One region of the Paenibacillus aurantius genome, then DNA from elsewhere that is predicted to be linked to it. Evidence: riboswitches for the same ligand, from Rfam matches in the RefSeq annotation. Region 1 holds a riboswitch; each other region holds the start of a gene.

Region 1 (5,568 bases):
GGAAACGCAGCGTGCCTGCTGCCAGACCGTGAGAAGGCCGGCCCACTTCGTCAAAAGCAGAAAGGCGGCGAGCCACCAATAAGGAAGGGCGCCCGTCCCCGCCCCTTTGTGATACAGCGGCCACACCGCCAAGAGCACCAGGAGAAGCCGGATGCCCTGCATGAGGAAGCTGTGGCGGAACGAAAGCCGGAAATACCCCTGCAGCCGATCCTCGGCCGGAAGCAGGAACACCCGGTCGGCCTCCCGCAAGAAGGTGCGGATGCGCCCGGACGCCACCGTCAGGGCAAGCAGCGGAAGGATGATCCACAAGTAGGGGAAATCCGGGGGCAGCGTCTTCAGAGCTTTGGCATATCCGTAGATTCCGGCGATCAGGGCAAGGATCAGGATAGAGAAAAAGCCGCTTCGGCCCACATCCCTCCAATAAATAGAGGTCTCCCGGAGGAAGGCTTGTCTTCTTGTCCTCCACAGCGTTTCGAAGCCGTTCATCCTTTCCCGCCTCCCCCGACAAGCTCGAAGAAGACGTTGTCCAGGGAAGCTCCCGGCATCCCCGCGGCGGCGCGGATCTCTTCGAGGGTCCCCTGAGCCACGATAACGCCGCGGTGGAGAACGACAAATCTCTCGCAATAGTTCTCAATCGTTGACAAAATATGCGAAGAGATCAGAAACCCGGCTCCCGCTCTCTTGAAGGAAACCATGAGCTCGAGCAGCGACCGGATTCCAAGAGGATCAAGCCCAAGGAACGGCTCATCGATAATGTAAAGCGGAGGTTCGACAAGAAACGCATTCATGATCATGACCTTCTGACGCATGCCCTTGGAGAGGTGGCCCGAGAAGCTGCCGAGCTTATCCTGCATGGAGAAGAGCTCCGCAAGCCTGCCGGCACGTTCTTCGTATATTTGGCGGTCGAGCCCGTAAGCCATAGCGGTCAACTCCAGATGCTCCCGGATGGTCAGCTCTTCATACAGCTCGGGGCTTTCTGGTACATAGCCGATGGAGGTGCGGTGTCCTGGGGTCCGGTCGCCAAGCGTTTGGCCGAGCACCTCGATGGATCCCTTTTGCGGTTTCATCAGCCCGAGAATATGCTTGATCGTGGTGCTTTTGCCGGCCCCGTTCAAGCCGATGAGCCCGACCATCTCCCCTTTGGCCACCGAGAAGTGCAGATCCTTCAGCACCGGCTTATTGAGAAGATACCCCCCATAGAGCCCCTTTAGATGCAAAATCGTTTCCAATTCATCACCCGCTTCGACAGTATATAAACCCTAAAAATCACGCCATGATTTCGAGAATAGTATAATCTTTACCAGGTCCTAATCAAAATTTAACTCAAAAGAAGGCAATAAGCGGAGATAAACCGAGATATAAAGAGATAATTATGGTGTGTTTTTCCGAAATCGTTCCTTTTTGCCTTAAATCGGTTATATTTTTCTTCTTTTCTCGGGCCGATACCTCTTTACAGGTTCTCTTTCACAGCGTATCATACATTCATGATAACTTAATACCGATGCCAATTTTCCAATTTCGCTGAGTTTCCATATGGGAAACGGGGGAACCGTAAATGGTCGGTCGAAGAACTTTTTCGATCGCATCATGGTTAAAGGGGTGAATCACAGGTTTGTCTTTGGCAGACCTGAGTAGGGCGACTCTCTTGTCCGAATCCGTCAGCTAACCTCGTAAGCGTGAAGAGAGAGGTAACGTTGATCGGGCTTGTCTACTAGCTAATGAGCTAAAGCCACGAGAAGGTTCCTCTTCTTATGGCTTTTTTTGTTGTCCAAAAAAGCCATTTTGTCCCATTCGGGCTCACACTTTAACCCACGGAGGTGAATGTAGTACAAGGATTGCCGTTTTTACTCGATTTACGAAAACGGGAATTGGCGTAAAGAAAGTACAAATAAACCCTTAGTCGCGTCAGATATAATCATGCATAACAGTCGACGGCGAGGCTTTGAAGGAGGACCGAAGAAGTGGGCGCAATTCAGTATGAGAACCCCCATGTAAAACGATCATCCAGCATGTCCTTCGCATTGCGTTGGAATCATGAAAACGTTCGAATGATAAGTTTTTTCACTCTCTTTTCACTCAGCGTAATCCTCATGTTTTTCATGTTGTTGTACGGTACGGCTACCAAAAGCGTATCAATGGTGGTGAACGGCAAGGAAACCATTGTGAAGACAAAGCAATTGGACCTGCAGCACCTACTGGATGAACAAGCTATTGTAATCGGGAAGCACGATAAGCTATCCGCCGACCTCAGCACGAAAATCAAGGACGGTGCGACCTTTACGATCGTTCAGAAATCCCCGGTGCAGTTGACCGCAGATGGGGAAACCCGGACCGTGTACACGACGGCCAAGACGGTTTCGAGTCTTTTGGACGAATTGGATATTACCCTGGGAACGGAAGACCGGATTACCCCGTCCCTGGAAGCCGGCGTTACCGGCAATACCGATGTCAAGATTGTAAGAGTTAAGAAGCAAGTCGAAGAGCAGCAAGCGCCGATCGCCTTTACCACGGAAACGCGCCAGGACGCCAACCTGTTGAAGGGCAAGGAACAAACGGTTCAAGAAGGCAAGGAAGGAACCAAAGTTATTAAGACCGAGAAGGTCTTTGAGGACGGCAAGCTCGTCGCTCAGAACCCGCTTGGAGAAGCGGTCCAAACCCCAAGTGTTAACAAGATCGTTGCCCTGGGAACTAAAAATCCGGTAGTCGCCTTGTCGGCACCGGCACCAGAGCCTGCTCCCGCAGCAGCACCGGCAGCTGCAGCAGCACCGGCACCAAAAGCGAAAACCGTCACCAAAGCAGGGGCTCCTGCTTCGTATAAGCAGATCATCAATAATGCTACGCTTACCGCTTATTCCGCCGGCCCGGCTTCGACCGGTAAATCCGCCGGCATGGCCGGATACGGCAAAACGGCTACCGGAACAACCGTTACCGAAGGCCGTACGATCGCCGTGGATCCTAACGTCATCCCGCTGGGATGGTGGGTTTACATTGACGGCATCGGCTACCGCAGAGCGGAAGATACAGGCAGCGCCATCAAAGGCAACAAGATTGATGTCTACTTCGACAGCGAGGCGTACGCCCAGAAATTTGGTTTAAAGAGAGGGTTTACCGTCTATGTGATCGGCCCTAACAAGCCGGCAGGCGAGTAACTCTTATATAGGCATCCAACCGCCCGGGAGACGGATAAGCTCCCGGATGGTATACGTCAGGATTGATTCTGTTATACTATACTTAATCGTAAGAAGAGGCGTCGAACCTCTTCTTTTTGTGCGTAAGAAAGGATCCATACATGATCAAAGAAGTCATTGTCGTAGAAGGCAAAGATGATACGGCCGCGATCCGGCGGGCGGTGGACGCCGAAACGATTGAAACCGGCGGCTCGGCCATCAACGAAGCCGTTTACCGGCGCATCGAGCTCGCCCAGAAGCGCCGGGGGGTCATCATCCTGACCGATCCCGATCACGCCGGAGAGAAGCTCCGCCGGTTGATTACGGCCCGCGTTCCCGGCTGCAAGCATGCCTTTCTCTCTCGGGAGGAGGCTACCCATAAAGGCGACATCGGTGTGGAGAATGCCCCTCCCGAGGTGATCCGTAAAGCCCTGGACAACGTTAAGACCGATTTCCAGCGGGCGGAGTCGGAGATCACGTGGGAAGATATGATCGACGCCGGCCTGGTCGTTCATCCGGAGGCCGCGAGCCGCAGGATGCGGATGGGCCGGCTGCTGGGCATCGGCTATGCCAACGGCAAGCAGTTTCACAAGCGCTGCCGCATGTTTCAGATATCGAGGGAAGAGTTCATCGAGGCCTACCGCCGGATGGACGAGGAAGAGGAGAGTGCGCCATGAGCCAGACGGGGAGCAGACGGGGAGACATCGCGTCTCCCAGCCAAACAAAGGAAATTATTGCGAAGCATGGGTTCTCCCTTAAGAAAAGCCTGGGGCAAAATTTCCTGATCGACCTTAACATCCTGGATAAAATTGTATCCGCTGCCGGACTCGACCGGACGCGCGGGGCGTTGGAGATCGGCCCGGGCATCGGAGCCCTGACGGAACAGCTTGCAAAAGCCGCCGGCCGGGTGGCGGCGGTGGAGATCGACCAGCGGCTTTTGCCGATTCTTGCCGATACCCTGGCTCCTTATGACAATGTTCGCATCGTTCACGGGGATGTGCTCAAGCTGGATTTGAAGGAGCTGGTCCGTGAGGCCTTCCCGGACGTGGATAAGATCAGCGTGGTGGCGAACCTTCCGTATTACGTAACCACGCCTATTGTCATGAAGCTCTTAGAGGAGAAGCTCCCGCTTGATAACATCGTGGTGATGATCCAGAAGGAAGTGGCCGAGCGGATGGCCGCCAAGCCCGGAGGGAAGGAATACGGCAGCCTGAGCATTGCGGTGCAGTATTACGGGGAGCCGGAGCTCGTGACCATCGTGCCGCACACCGTCTTCATTCCTCAGCCGAATGTGGATTCCGCGGTCATCCGGATCAAGATCCGGGAGACGCCTGCCGTCGAGGTGGAGGATGAGCGCTTCTTCTTCGAGGTGGTGCATGCTTCCTTCGCCCAGCGACGCAAAACCATTTCGAACAATTTGCTGAGCCGTTTCTTCGCCAAAGGAGAAAGGGACAAGCTGGACAAAGTGCTCCAGGAGAGCGGCATAGAACCCTCCCGGCGGGGAGAGACGCTGTCGATTGAGGAATATGCCCGGCTGAGCGGCATTCTGAAGCGGCATTTGAATTCCTAAACACCAAACGCCCAGCCCTGCCATAGGATAAAGGCAGGGAGGCGATGATGCGATGAGGCAAGGGGATCTGGTAGTCCGCAAATCCTACGGCGGGGACGTCGTATTTAAGATTCAGGGGGCCGACGGGGAAAGGGTTCTGCTGAAAGGGGTGGAATTCCGGCTGCTCGCCGATTCGCCCGCTTCCGATTTGAGCCCGTTCCGGCCGTCCGAGCATGACCGCCGGTCCGCCGAGCTCCGGTACCGGATCAACCGGTCGGTTCGGCAGCTCGACATGTTCCGCCGGGGGCACAGCGAGACGAGACAGCGGGCAGGCGGACGCCTGCCGATGGCGGAGCATTATTTTGAAGTGCCGGGAACGGTTCTGCACCTGGACGGGGATCCGAATTATTTGCGCAAGTGCCTGCTTCTCTATAAGGAGCTGCGGATTCCCGCGGCCGGCTATTATGTGTCGGAGCCGAACATGGCCCTGGCGCTTCAGCGGCTGCTTCCCCAGGTGAAGCCGGATATTGTCGTACTGACCGGTCACGACGGCCTTCTCAAGCAGAAGCGGGAAATCGATATCCACAGTCTGGCCAGTTACAAGAACTCTCACCATTTTGTTAACGCCGTCCATACGGCCAGGGAATACGAGAGAAGCCGGGAAGGACTGGTGGTGGTGGCGGGTGCCTGCCAGTCCCATTTTGAAGCGCTGCTGTATGCCGGGGCCAACTTTGCCAGCTCCCCGGGCCGGGTGCTGATTCATGCCCTGGATCCTCTCTATGTCGCGTCCAAGGTGGCCTTTACGCCGTTTAAGGATACCGTGCAGCTGTCAGATGTCCTTCCGAACACCCT
Region 2 (5,568 bases), 680 kb from region 1:
AGCTGACCTCCTAAAGGGCAGGCCGGCGGAGCCTCTAAAGGTGGAGATTCGGAGGGCGAGTCCCGCCCCTTTCCCCTTTGAAGATTTGCGCGGTGAATAGGAATCGGAGCGGAATGGCGGCGTAGCGGATTTGGCGGCAGAGGGAACCGTGAGCAGGCAGGCTAACGAATCGTACGAAGCTTATTCGGGTCGTAATGCCCCTTCTTCTCTTCTAACGAATCGTGAGGGCGCTAATTGACCAATTTCGGATCAAAACGGAGCTCCGCAGTGCAAATAATGATGTCAGGATTCGTAAGATCGGCAGGGGGCTCTTATTCAGCACGATAAGGTGTCTACGATTCGTTACGCCCTATCCTGTGTCTTCTCCCCTGCCCTCTCCCTATGTCTTTCCCCTTTCCCCGTCCCTACAAACCGCTAACGACCGGAGCACAAGTATCGCCGACAACGTTAACCGGTTTCGAATACCTTTCGAAACGGCGAGTTTATCGGGGTGATGAGCCGCTTCGAGGATATTTCTTCAAAAGCCATAAACAAAAGCTGCCCTTTCGCAGATCACTCTACGAAGGGGCAGCTTTTTAAGTGAAATTAGTCATCCCTAGTTCCCGAGACGACGGCCTGATCCTATTTGCGGCATAAGCCTTACTTAGTTGTACGGAGACACGCGGGTCAGGTCCTCTCGGCCGGATAGGTACAACGACTGCCCGTCGGGGGCGGCTCCCACCAGCTGAACCTGCTCCAGACCGGACAGCAGAACCTCCTCCTTGCCCGTTTCGGCGTCAAAGCTCCTCACCTGGGTCCGCCAAGGCGCGCCTTCCTTGCCGGAGGCCGGATCGATGCCCATGTATACATACCGGTGGGTCTCCTTCAGCCAGAATCCCCCGTAGCCAAGCTCCTCCCCGCCGGCAACCTTCTCCTCGCCGCGGTAGAGCCCCCCATTGGCAAACATCCGGTACTGCCCGTCATCCGAGGCTTTATAGCCGGACCACGAATCGCCGATCGGCGGGCTCCAGGGACCCACCTTCCCGGTTTCCCACGAGTAGGCGAACCGGATTTCGGCGATCCCGTCGGAGGACACACCGGCAAAGGTAACCTGCTTCCCGTCATCGTACAGGTCTACCGGAACCTTGCCGTCGTTTACCATGTTGTCGGGAAGCTCGGCGGCAAACGCCCCCGGCAGCCGGACCTGCTTGCCGGTTTTAAGCGTCGTGACGATCAGGTCGAAATTCCGCGTCTGCCCTTCTGCCCCGACAATCAGGAAAAGGGTCGACCGGTCCCGGCTGAACCCGGTTCCGTACACCTGGCCGTTCACCTTGATCCGGTAGGCCTCTCCGCCCGGAAGCACGGAAGGATCAAGCGGCGCCCCCGCGTAAACGAATCCCCTGGAATCGGCGGTCAGCTCTCCGGCTCCGGTATAGCTGACCGCAAGCTTAACGGGAGATTTCCACAGCTTCTGCTCCCCAGTGTCATAAAGGGCATACAGCCGGGGAAGGGCGGCGTCGCATTCGCAGTACTCGGTGAAACGCGTAGCCAGCAGGTAACGGGAGGGCTCTCCAAGGGAGTGGTAGAAATACGGCTCCCCGGAAGAGGAAACCCGCTTGGCCACCTTGGTCCGGGTGTTCATAATCCACACCTGCTCCGGCACATGAAGCACCGCGTGAAACTGCGGCGCATCGGCGAGCTTCTCTCCGCGGGCCGTAAGGGCTCCGTTAACGTTCAGAGTGTAGCTGTCCGACGAGTAGCCCGGCTTGGGGGCCTCCGTTACCTCGGCGTACACCTTCAGCACGGTATCGCTCTGCCATTCGAAGGTCAGCTGCGGCTTGACCGAAGGAACATCCTTTTCTTCGGTCTGCTCTGTGAGCTGCTTCTCCACGCTGCCGCGGTCCATGGACTCGCGGAACGCCAGCGTATAGCTCTGCGGCGCGTAGGTCAGAAGCGTGCGCATAAAGCCGGAGCCCCGCTCCGTCGGAGCCGCAAGTCGGGGCTCGCTGTCGAGCGAGATCCGGACGGCCGGAGCCTGGACAGGCGTCGGCTCGGCCGGCTTGGCGCTCGGCTCCCCGGCGGGCGTCCCCGACGGCGCGGGAGCCGGCGGGACCGGCGTCACGGCGACCGGCGAGGCGCCGGGCGTGGCCGCAGCCGGCGGTACAGCCCGCGCCGGGGTTACGCCCAGTGAGGCCGCCGGCACAGGCTCGGCGGACGGCTCGGCGCCGGAGCTGGCGGCGGGAGCCGGAGCCGCCGGGGACGCGGACGCCACGGCGGTAGGCGCCGGGGCCGACGGAGCCGGAGCGGCAACGGCCGGCGGAACTTCGAGCGGGCCTTCCGACGCCGTCTTCAGCGTGGAGCAGCCGGCGGTGCAGACAGCCAGCAGGGCAGCGGCTAACAACATTTTGGACGGGTTCATGACAGTGGCCCCCTCAAGAAATATCTTTCTATTGGTATAGACGACACGAGAAGAGATTAAGTTACAGCTCCCTCAAGGAATTCCGCTTCCGCCCATCTTGTCGATAAGCCGGATGGGTCTTCGACCGGCTCTGACAGCCTTCTTCCTTATCTTGGAACCTATACCCCTTTTTTTGCTATTGAAACAGGTTTTTAGAACTTTATTCAAAAAATAAGAAGGATTTCCCATCATTTTGGCGAATACCTATCCTCGTTGTAAAAATCGCATAATGCCTAATTCCCGATCGGGAAACGGGGGAACCATTCTCTGGGTGAATTGATCCTGCAACCAAGGGGTCATAGGGTACCTTCAACCGAACCCTCAGCTAACCTCGTAGGCACTCTGGAAGGGGAACTTGGTTTTGAAAAAGGCTGTTGGTTTTGCATTGAGTCTTGTAATGTCTTTCGGCATCATGGCCGGCACGGCATCGGCATCGCCCCTCAGCGACACGGTAGACGATTTACTCGGCACCGCCTACAAGTACAGCGGCACCACTACCAGAGGCTTTGACTGCTCGGGCTTTACGATGTATGTGTTCGACCAGCTCGGCTACGACCTTCCGCACACCTCCAAAGGGCAGGCAGCGAAGGGCAGCTGGGTGGCCAAAAGCAACCTCCGCGCGGGAGACCTGGTATTCTTCAATACCGACGGAAGTGGCATTTCTCACGTAGGCATCTACATCGGCGGCGGGCAATTCGCCCATTCCGCGAACAAGTACGGCGTATCCATCAACCGTCTTAGCGATTCCTACTATGCCAAACGATACGTCACCGCACGCCGCATAATGGGCGACGAGGCTTACTCCGAATTGGCCAATTAAGCGGCTCGGATGACTCGAATTAAAGAAAGAAGAGAAACCGGTTGGACGGGCTTGGCCCGGACGGCGGGTTTTTTTTCTGTGCAGGGGCTGGGGTATAATGGGGAAAAGGCTCTATCACCGGGGCCCCCGCCTGCCAACCGGCGGCTGCCACCGGAACACGCCCTTGTCTCCCGGCCTTGATCGGCCGTCCGCTATAGCTTAAGAAGGAGGAAGACCTACGTATGAAAACAAGCCGCCAAACCGCCGAGCATTATATCTGGGGGGAAACCTGCGACGGGTGGCATCTCGTGAAGCAGCCCGGAATGAGCGTCATCCAGGAACGCATGCCGCCCGGCACGTTCGAGGTGCGCCACTACCACGGGAAGGCCCGTCAATTCTTCTATGTGCTGAACGGAGAAGCCGTGCTGGAGCTCGACAGAACCGAGTATACTTTGGTCGGCGGAGAGGGCCTTGAGGTCCCTCCCGGAACGCCGCACCAGATGAAGAACCGGTCGGAGGCGGAGGTGGAGTTTCTCGTCATTTCCTCCCCTTCCACCGCAGAGGATCGTCATCTGACAGAGAAATGACGGGGACGCAGCGCCTGGCTCAACATAGAAAAAGAGGAATCGAGCATCGGCTGCTTGATTCCTCTTTCCGTTTCGGCTAACTCTGTGCCGTTATTCGGATTAACCCGCTTCCCCAGGGGAGCTGATCATCCAACGGACGCCGTACCGGTCTTCCAGCCATCCGTACAGCCCGCCCCAGAAGACCGGCTTGTACTCGTGAATTACCCGGCCCCCTGCCGACAGGTTAGTAAAGGCCTCCCGGCCTTCCTCCGCCGTTCCGAACTCGAGGTTCAAGCTCAGGCCGTTTCCCCGGCTGAGCGCATCCGGCGAATCCGCCATGAAGAAGGTTACTCCTGCAGCGGACAGGCACAAATGCATGACTTTGTCCTGATGCCCTTCGACCGGCTCCGGAGCTTGTCCGTGCGTCATGACGGATTGAATTTCCCCGCCTAAAGCCCCTGCGTAGAATTCCGCTTGAGCCCGGGCATCCTCTGAAAAGATAAACGGGATAAGCTTGGCCATTGCGATCCATCCTTCCTTTTTCCCTTATCGGTATAACCCTTTTCATTGTAGCACCCGGAGGAAGGCAAGGTTTCTTATGGATTGCGGAAACGGCACCTTTGCTAGTGTAGATTTGCTTCCTCGGAAGTACGGGACTGGTCGGGGGCTGGGACCGGAATGGGACCCGGTTTAATCTCAAGCCATTCGCCGTATTTCTCCTGCAATTCGTTCCTTTGGGAATCGGACAGCTCCGCAATGCCTACCCTTACCTTCCCGTTCTCTTCGTCTTTGCTTAAGCTCCAGGAGGCGGATGGGGCCATTTGTTTAATGTCAGAGGTGATTTGCCCGGCATATTCGTCGAGCTTCTTTTTCGTAATAGACGCTTTCCTATCGGCACATGCGGCGGCCAGCAATAAGCAAATGGAACCCACAAGGGCGACATAGCCCATCCATTTCACTCTGATTCACCTGCCTCTTTCCGTTTAGGAGACCCGTTGCTGCCTTAGACGAATGGAAAAAGAAAAAAGTTGCAGATCGCCTCATCTGCAACTCCAACGCCCGGGTTAAGGGTTCGGCCGCTCGTTAGCCTACTGGCCGGTCATTCGGTTCACTCAGCCGCCTCCCCTACCCCCGCTTCCTCTGCCTGGCCTTCGGCCCGGCCATCGCCTCGTAGTCAACGGCCTGGTTCTTGCCCGACTGCTTGGCATGGTACATGGCCGCATCGGCCTGCTTAATCAGCTGCTCGGGCGTAAGCCCCGAGCTGTAGGTGCTGTACCCGAGGCTGACGGTCACCTGCGTCTCTTCCTCGACGCGGCTCCGGATCCGTTCCGCAAGGGCTCCGGCATCGACCGACGTATCCGCCAGGAGGACGACCATCTCTTCTCCCCCGTAGCGTCCGGCCAGCCCCGCCTCTTCGCTTTCCTCCTGCAGGATCCGGGCCACCGCGGCCAGCATGTCGTCTCCGGTCTGGTGACCCTTCGTATCGTTCAGCTTCTTGAAATTGTCGATGTCCGAGAACACCACCGACACCGGAATGCCGTGCTTCAAATAACGGGCCAGAACGTTCAGGAAATGACGGCGGTTGTACAAGCCGGTCAGCCCGTCCGTAATGGCCGACCGGTAGGTGCTCTGGAGAATCTCGACCAGCCGGTTCAGGAAAATAAGGAACAAGAGAAAAGCACCCGCCACGGGCAGGAACCGCTCCAGCAGCAGGGGAAGAGCCTTCGGCACTTCGTGCCCGTATGTGTTGTCGAGATGCATAAGCT
Region 3 (5,568 bases), 580 kb from region 1:
GTCCACCGTTTCCTCGTTCGCTTCATAGAAGGAATAGCGGGCATCGGTGGCGCGCTTGCGCATCTCCCGGTCCGTCGATTCCATATACGGGGCGAGCTGGGACAGTGTTAGCTCCTGGCCGTCAAACTCAATCCGCGCGGAGGCAACGAGTTTTATGTATTCGCTCGATTTGCGGTTCTCGGCCTTCAGATCCTCCACGATGACCAGGGAGAACGTTTTCTGAGCCAATTCGGCGGTGGCAAACAGCTGACGGCCCCACTTGGCTTCGAGCTGCTCCCGAAACGGCGATTCGGCAAGCGCTTTATAGAAATCGTTGATCAGGCCTTGGTAAACAGGGCTGTTCTCGTCCATAAAATCCTGCTCCGCCTTGTAAAAAGGATCCTGAGTGTTGATGGTATGACGGATGCGGGCAATGGTGAACATGGAAGAGACGCGCGTTCGGGCCGCGTTGACCGCCTCCATGGCCGCGCTCTGTTCCTCGAACGATTCCGCTTGGCGGAACTGCTCCAGGAGGGCTTGGAATTCCTCGCGGAACGCCTCCATGTCGGGACGGGTGTAGGAGTAATCCGGAAACTTCATAAGAACCCTTCTTTCCATGTGGATTCGGTTTCTTTTTCAGTATACAGGATTTGGGCGGCTGGAGCATAAGGAGACGGCAGGCCAACGCCTGGACCCGTTATGACAAGTCCGGCTGGACGACTTCGCTGTACTCGTCAACCAAACGTTCGGCGGCATGTATGGGGCGTGATCGGGATGATAACGGGCGATTTCGGAATATTTACCTTGCTATGCCCACGAACTATCTCATTGTAACCGCATTCCTATCGGAATAGTAACGTTTTCAAGGATTTTTCCGTTTATAGGCGGTTTTACAAAGTTTGATCCGAGCCGTATGATCATTTCATTACTTCATATACCAACACTCGCTTAATTTCCATTGGAAAACGGGGGACCCAACTGCGGCGAATAAGTACACTCGCTGCACGGGGTGAATCAGTGATGATCCGTCACTGTAGGGCGACTCTAACCGCCCGAATCCGTCAGCTAACTCCGTAAGCGTTGATAGAGAGGGTGAAACAACTTCGGTGAATTTCCGGCCGCAGGGGATACCTCTGCGGTCTTTTTTCGTGCTGATAAAAGTGTTATTGGAAATAATAGAGGGTAAACCCCAAGTCCCATTATCCTTTAGTTCTGGTGGTGAATGATTCATGGTATCTACTTTAAAACGGTGGTTAATCGGGCGGCCTCTTAAATCAACGGAATTAGGGGAGCAAAGACTGAATAAGAAAAAGGCATTGGCCATTCTTTCCTCGGATGCCTTATCCTCCGTTGCCTACGGTCCGGAACAAATTCTGTTGGTTTTAATCACCATAAGTGCCGCAGCATTTTGGTATTCGATCCCGATTGGAATGGGTGTGTTGGTCTTGTTACTGGCACTCATTTTATCCTATCGGCAAATCATCTTTGCTTATCCGCATGGCGGGGGAGCATATGTGGTATCCAAGCAAAATTTGGGTACCTACCCTGGACTTATTGCCGGAGGTTCCTTGCTTGTGGACTATATCCTAACGGTAGCCGTCAGTGTGTCTGCCGGAACGGATGCGATCACTTCCGCTTTTCCAGCTCTACATGCGCATACGGTGAGCATTGCCGTCGTGTTTGTGATTTTAATAACCATTTTGAACTTAAGGGGTCTGACGGAATCGGCTTCGATTTTAGCGTATCCGGTTTATTTATTTGTTCTAGCCTTATTTATTTTAATTGGCGCAGGCCTCTACAACATTCTAACAGGTGGTGTTTCACCGGGTTTACATGCACCGATTGGGACACCGGTAGCAGGCATCAGCTTATTTCTTCTCCTAAGAGCCTTCGCTTCGGGGAGTTCGGCTTTAACCGGGGTTGAAGCCATTTCGAACGCCATTCCGAATTTTAAAGATCCCGCCCCTAATAACGCTGCCAAAACCTTAATGGCCATGGGGGCAATACTTGCCTTGTTATTTTCAGGCATCGTGTTTTTAGCTTATTATTACGGAATTGTACCTAAAGCAGAGGTAACCGTAGTTTCGCAAATCGCGGAACAGACGTTTGGACGGAATTTCATGTATTTCTTCATTCAGGGGACAACGGCATTGATCTTGATTCTTGCGGCTAACACAGGCTATTCGGCTTTTCCGCTGCTTGCTGTGAATCTCGCGAAGGATAAGTTCATACCGAGAATGTTTACCGTACGGGGAGACCGCCTTGGGTACTCCAATGGGATTATCATTCTGGGCTTTTTATCGATCCTGCTGATCCTTGCGTCTAAAGGACAAACCGAAGAATTGATCCCCCTGTATGCCGTAGGCGTGTTCATTCCCTTTACCTTGTCCCAAACCGGGATGATGATCAAGTGGATTCGTCAAAAGCCGGAAGGATGGGTTCTCAAACTCATTATTAACACGACCGGGGCGCTAATCAGTTTCACCGTCACGATGATGTTCTTTTTAACCAAATTGGCGCAGGTTTGGCCCGTATTCGTATTTTTACCGCTCATCGTTTACCTTTTCAACCGGATCAAGAAGCATTACGAAGCGGTAAGCGAACAGTTACGACTTACCACTTGTGAACCGGCGGTACCCATTGAGGGAAATGTCGTCATCTTGCCTGTGGCTGGCCTTACGCATGTGGTGGAACATTCCTTGAACTATGCCAAATCTTTGTCGGCTGATCAGATTATTGCCGTTTTCGTTCCTTTTGAACGAGAAGCTGGAGCGCAGTTTGAAGAAAAATGGAGCAAGTGGCAGCCGGATGTGAGGCTGGTTACGCTGCATTCCCCTTATCGGAGTATCATTCAGCCGCTCAGCAAATTTATTGATGTTGTGCAGCGCAAAGCGAGTGAGTCCCACTATCAGGTTACGGTGATTATTCCGCAGTTCATTCCTAAGAAAGGTTGGCACAACATTCTGCATAATCAAACAAGCTTCATGATCCGCGCCCATTTGCTCTATCGCAAAGACGTGATCGTCACAACGGTTCCGTACCACTTAAAGAAATAGAAATCGGGATGGCAAAATAGCTCCTGCAGCCCGTCTTGGCCTGGAATCGAAACCGAGCCGACGCCAAGTATCGAGTAGAAAATACAAAAAGACGACTCTTGTTCAAAAGAACAGGCAGTCGTTTTTTTGCCGTTATTCGCCTTTCGTCCGGCTCTCCCTTAGCACATACCGGCGGATGAAGTACGCATCCTCCCGAGTCGGATCGGCAGGCACGAACCCGGAAGCCGGGGGTTCCGGGGCCATCACGCGAACCTCCCGGCCGCCAGGCACCTGCCTCCACCCCATGACAAGTTCCTGGGATAGGTCGGCCCACTCCGACTCATTTACGGTGCCGGTCCATACCGACAGAGGAAGGTCCCGGCCCCATTCCTCCGCAGGCCCATGAAAAAGAACGCCGCCTTCGTTCAGCCACAGGATGGACTCGGCCGGCTCCCATTCATTCAGCTCGTGGGACGACACGACCACATGCCGCCGGAGGGCATACCGGCCGAGCCAGCTGACGACTTGGCGGCGTTCCCCGCTGTCGAGGAAGGTCAGCGGCTCGTCCAGAAAGAGATACGCCGGCTGGCCCAGCAGAGCCTGGGCCAGGGCAAGCTTCTGCCGCTGCCCTTGGGAGAGCTCGCGGATCCGCCTCCTTCTTAGGGAAGTCAGGTCCATCTCCTCCAGCAGGGTCCGGGCCGGCTCCTGGTCGTAAATGCCTTTCAGCTCGCCCATGTAGCGGAGGAATTTCTCCGCCGTCATGTCTTCGTGGAGCTCCAGTCCCGAGGGAAGGAATCCGATGCGGCTGCGAAGGATCGGCCGGCTTTCCGCCAAGGACAAGCCGTCGTAGTCGATCCCGCCGCGGTCCGGCAGCCAAGCGGTGGAGAGGATATTCAGCAGCGTGGATTTGCCTGATCCGTTGCGCCCCGTCAGCAGGGTCAGGCCGCGGCCGATGGCAAGCTCCGGAACGTGGAGCCGGAACGGCCCCCGGGCGGCCTCCAGCGCGCGGATCGTGATCATCGCGCTCCTCCGGGGGCGGAAGGAGGCTGCAGCCGGGTTGCCTTTACAAGCGCCGCCGCTGCCAGAAGGAGTCCGGCGGCGAGGAAGCTCCCCTGCAGAGCCATCCCGTCCAAGCCCCAGGACGGGATTCCCGCCGTCCAAGCCTTCGCTGCCGTCATCTGAACGGCCCAGCCGACAATCGATACCGTTAGGGCGGTCGTACTTCCTCTCCACAGCAGAAGCCAGCCCAACAATCCCCCTGCAAAGACGAGGGGAGTGAGCCACCCCAGCAGAAACTCGAGCGCAGGCACCGGCGCCTCCTCGAAGGAAACGGCCAGGCTTCCGGCTGCGCCCAAGAGCACGGTCAAGCCGAGCACAATCACCCAGCGGCCGAGAAGCAGGAGAACCGGCGGATAGGGCGTGATGCTCTCCAAGAGGCGCATGGCCCCGTTAGAAGCGCGGAGGCTGTAAGCCATTCCGCTGAACAGGAGGACGGGCAGCAGCAGGGAATAGAGGCCTCCAGGACCGAGGAACCTCCCGGAGGATCCCGACGTGAGGAGCAGGACCAGCAGGAGCAGGCCGGCGAGCCAGAACGACCACGAATAGAGGAGCAGCTGGGAACGCACCAGCCGGTACAAGGACGGAGCGACGGCTGAGGCGGCAGGTAAGGCGGAAGGCTCCTCCTTCAAGGTGTTGAATTCCTCCTGCAGGGACAGAAGCAGGCTTTGCGTCTCCCCGGGACGGGGGGAGCGGGCCAAGTAATCCGGCATGGCTCGGCGCAGTTCTTTTTCCAGCTCGTTCAGCTGGTCATCGGTCGGTTCTCGCATGAGGGGGCTCCTTCCTTTCCTTAAGAGATTCCTTAGGCCTCCCGAGGAGGCGTTTCTGAAGCTTCTTCAGTCCCGTATACAGATGGGTCTTTATGGAGCTGAGGGGAATCTCGAGCGCGGCGGCGATCTCCTGAAGCTTCAGCTCCTGGTAGAAGCGCAGCACGATAATGTGCCGCTGCACCTCGGGCAGCTCGTCCAGCGTTTCCAGCAGCTCCTTACGGGTCTCCTGCCGCTCATAAATTTCCGAAACCGACGGCTCGGAATCCATGCGCTCGGGCGGCTCTTCGACGAGATGGCTCCCGGTACGGTAACCCGGGCTTTTCCAATAGTCACGGCACAGATTCAAAGCGACCTTATACAGCCAGGGACGGACCGGATCGGGCGGCCGGCCGTTCCTTAGCTGGCGGATCAGACGGAGGAACACCTCCTGAACCAGATCCTCGGCCTTCCGGGCATCCTGGAGAGTACGCTCCAAATAGCCGAGCAGGGGGCCGTGATAGCGGTGAACGAAGGCTTCGAACGCCGCCTGGTCGCCCCGGGCCATGGCCTGGACCAGCTGTTCATCCGTCAGCATATTGTGCTTCCTCTCCTTTCCTTTCCCATGAATGTCCCGTTGTCCTTTATTCCGTCTCTCCTTCCACCACCCAGCGGCTTCGCCGGTTAAGGATCACGGCCGCCGCTGCCGCCGCCGCCATGCTCGCACCTATAAGCCAGAGCCGGTTAACCGG

The links. A riboswitch is a leader RNA that binds a small molecule or an ion and turns the genes downstream of it on or off. The one in region 1 is predicted to bind cyclic di-AMP.
Region 2: another riboswitch for cyclic di-AMP. It lies ahead of MJA45_RS26295 (C40 family peptidase); the one in region 1 lies ahead of MJA45_RS00880 (resuscitation-promoting factor).
Region 3: another riboswitch for cyclic di-AMP. It lies ahead of MJA45_RS26825 (APC family permease); the one in region 1 lies ahead of MJA45_RS00880 (resuscitation-promoting factor).

The regions. Positions count from the first base shown of each region.
Region 1 covers NZ_CP130318.1:190,867-196,434, forward strand. The annotation lists gene MJA45_RS00870 (ABC transporter permease) at 1-486, opposite strand, end outside; gene MJA45_RS00875 (ABC transporter ATP-binding protein) at 483-1,229, opposite strand; cyclic di-AMP (ydaO/yuaA leader) riboswitch at 1,510-1,693, shown strand; gene MJA45_RS00880 (resuscitation-promoting factor) at 2,091-3,149, shown strand; gene rnmV (ribonuclease M5) at 3,290-3,844, shown strand; gene rsmA (16S rRNA (adenine(1518)-N(6)/adenine(1519)-N(6))-dimethyltransferase RsmA) at 3,841-4,737, shown strand; gene yabG (sporulation peptidase YabG) at 4,790-5,568, shown strand, end outside.
Region 2 covers NZ_CP130318.1:5,814,175-5,819,742, forward strand. The annotation lists gene MJA45_RS26285 (DMT family transporter) at 1-14, shown strand, start outside; gene MJA45_RS26290 (hypothetical protein) at 644-2,398, opposite strand; cyclic di-AMP (ydaO/yuaA leader) riboswitch at 2,658-2,792, shown strand; gene MJA45_RS26295 (C40 family peptidase) at 2,799-3,257, shown strand; gene MJA45_RS26300 (cupin domain-containing protein) at 3,479-3,823, shown strand; gene MJA45_RS26305 (VOC family protein) at 3,923-4,324, opposite strand; gene MJA45_RS26310 (hypothetical protein) at 4,426-4,761, opposite strand; gene MJA45_RS26315 (GGDEF domain-containing protein) at 4,928-5,568, opposite strand, start outside.
Region 3 covers NZ_CP130318.1:5,915,190-5,920,757, reverse strand. The annotation lists gene MJA45_RS26830 (M3 family oligoendopeptidase) at 1-579, opposite strand, end outside; cyclic di-AMP (ydaO/yuaA leader) riboswitch at 915-1,075, shown strand; gene MJA45_RS26825 (APC family permease) at 1,209-3,035, shown strand; gene MJA45_RS26820 (ATP-binding cassette domain-containing protein) at 3,168-4,034, opposite strand; gene MJA45_RS26815 (hypothetical protein) at 4,031-4,840, opposite strand; gene MJA45_RS26810 (RNA polymerase sigma factor) at 4,821-5,414, opposite strand; gene MJA45_RS26805 (hypothetical protein) at 5,461-5,568, opposite strand, start outside.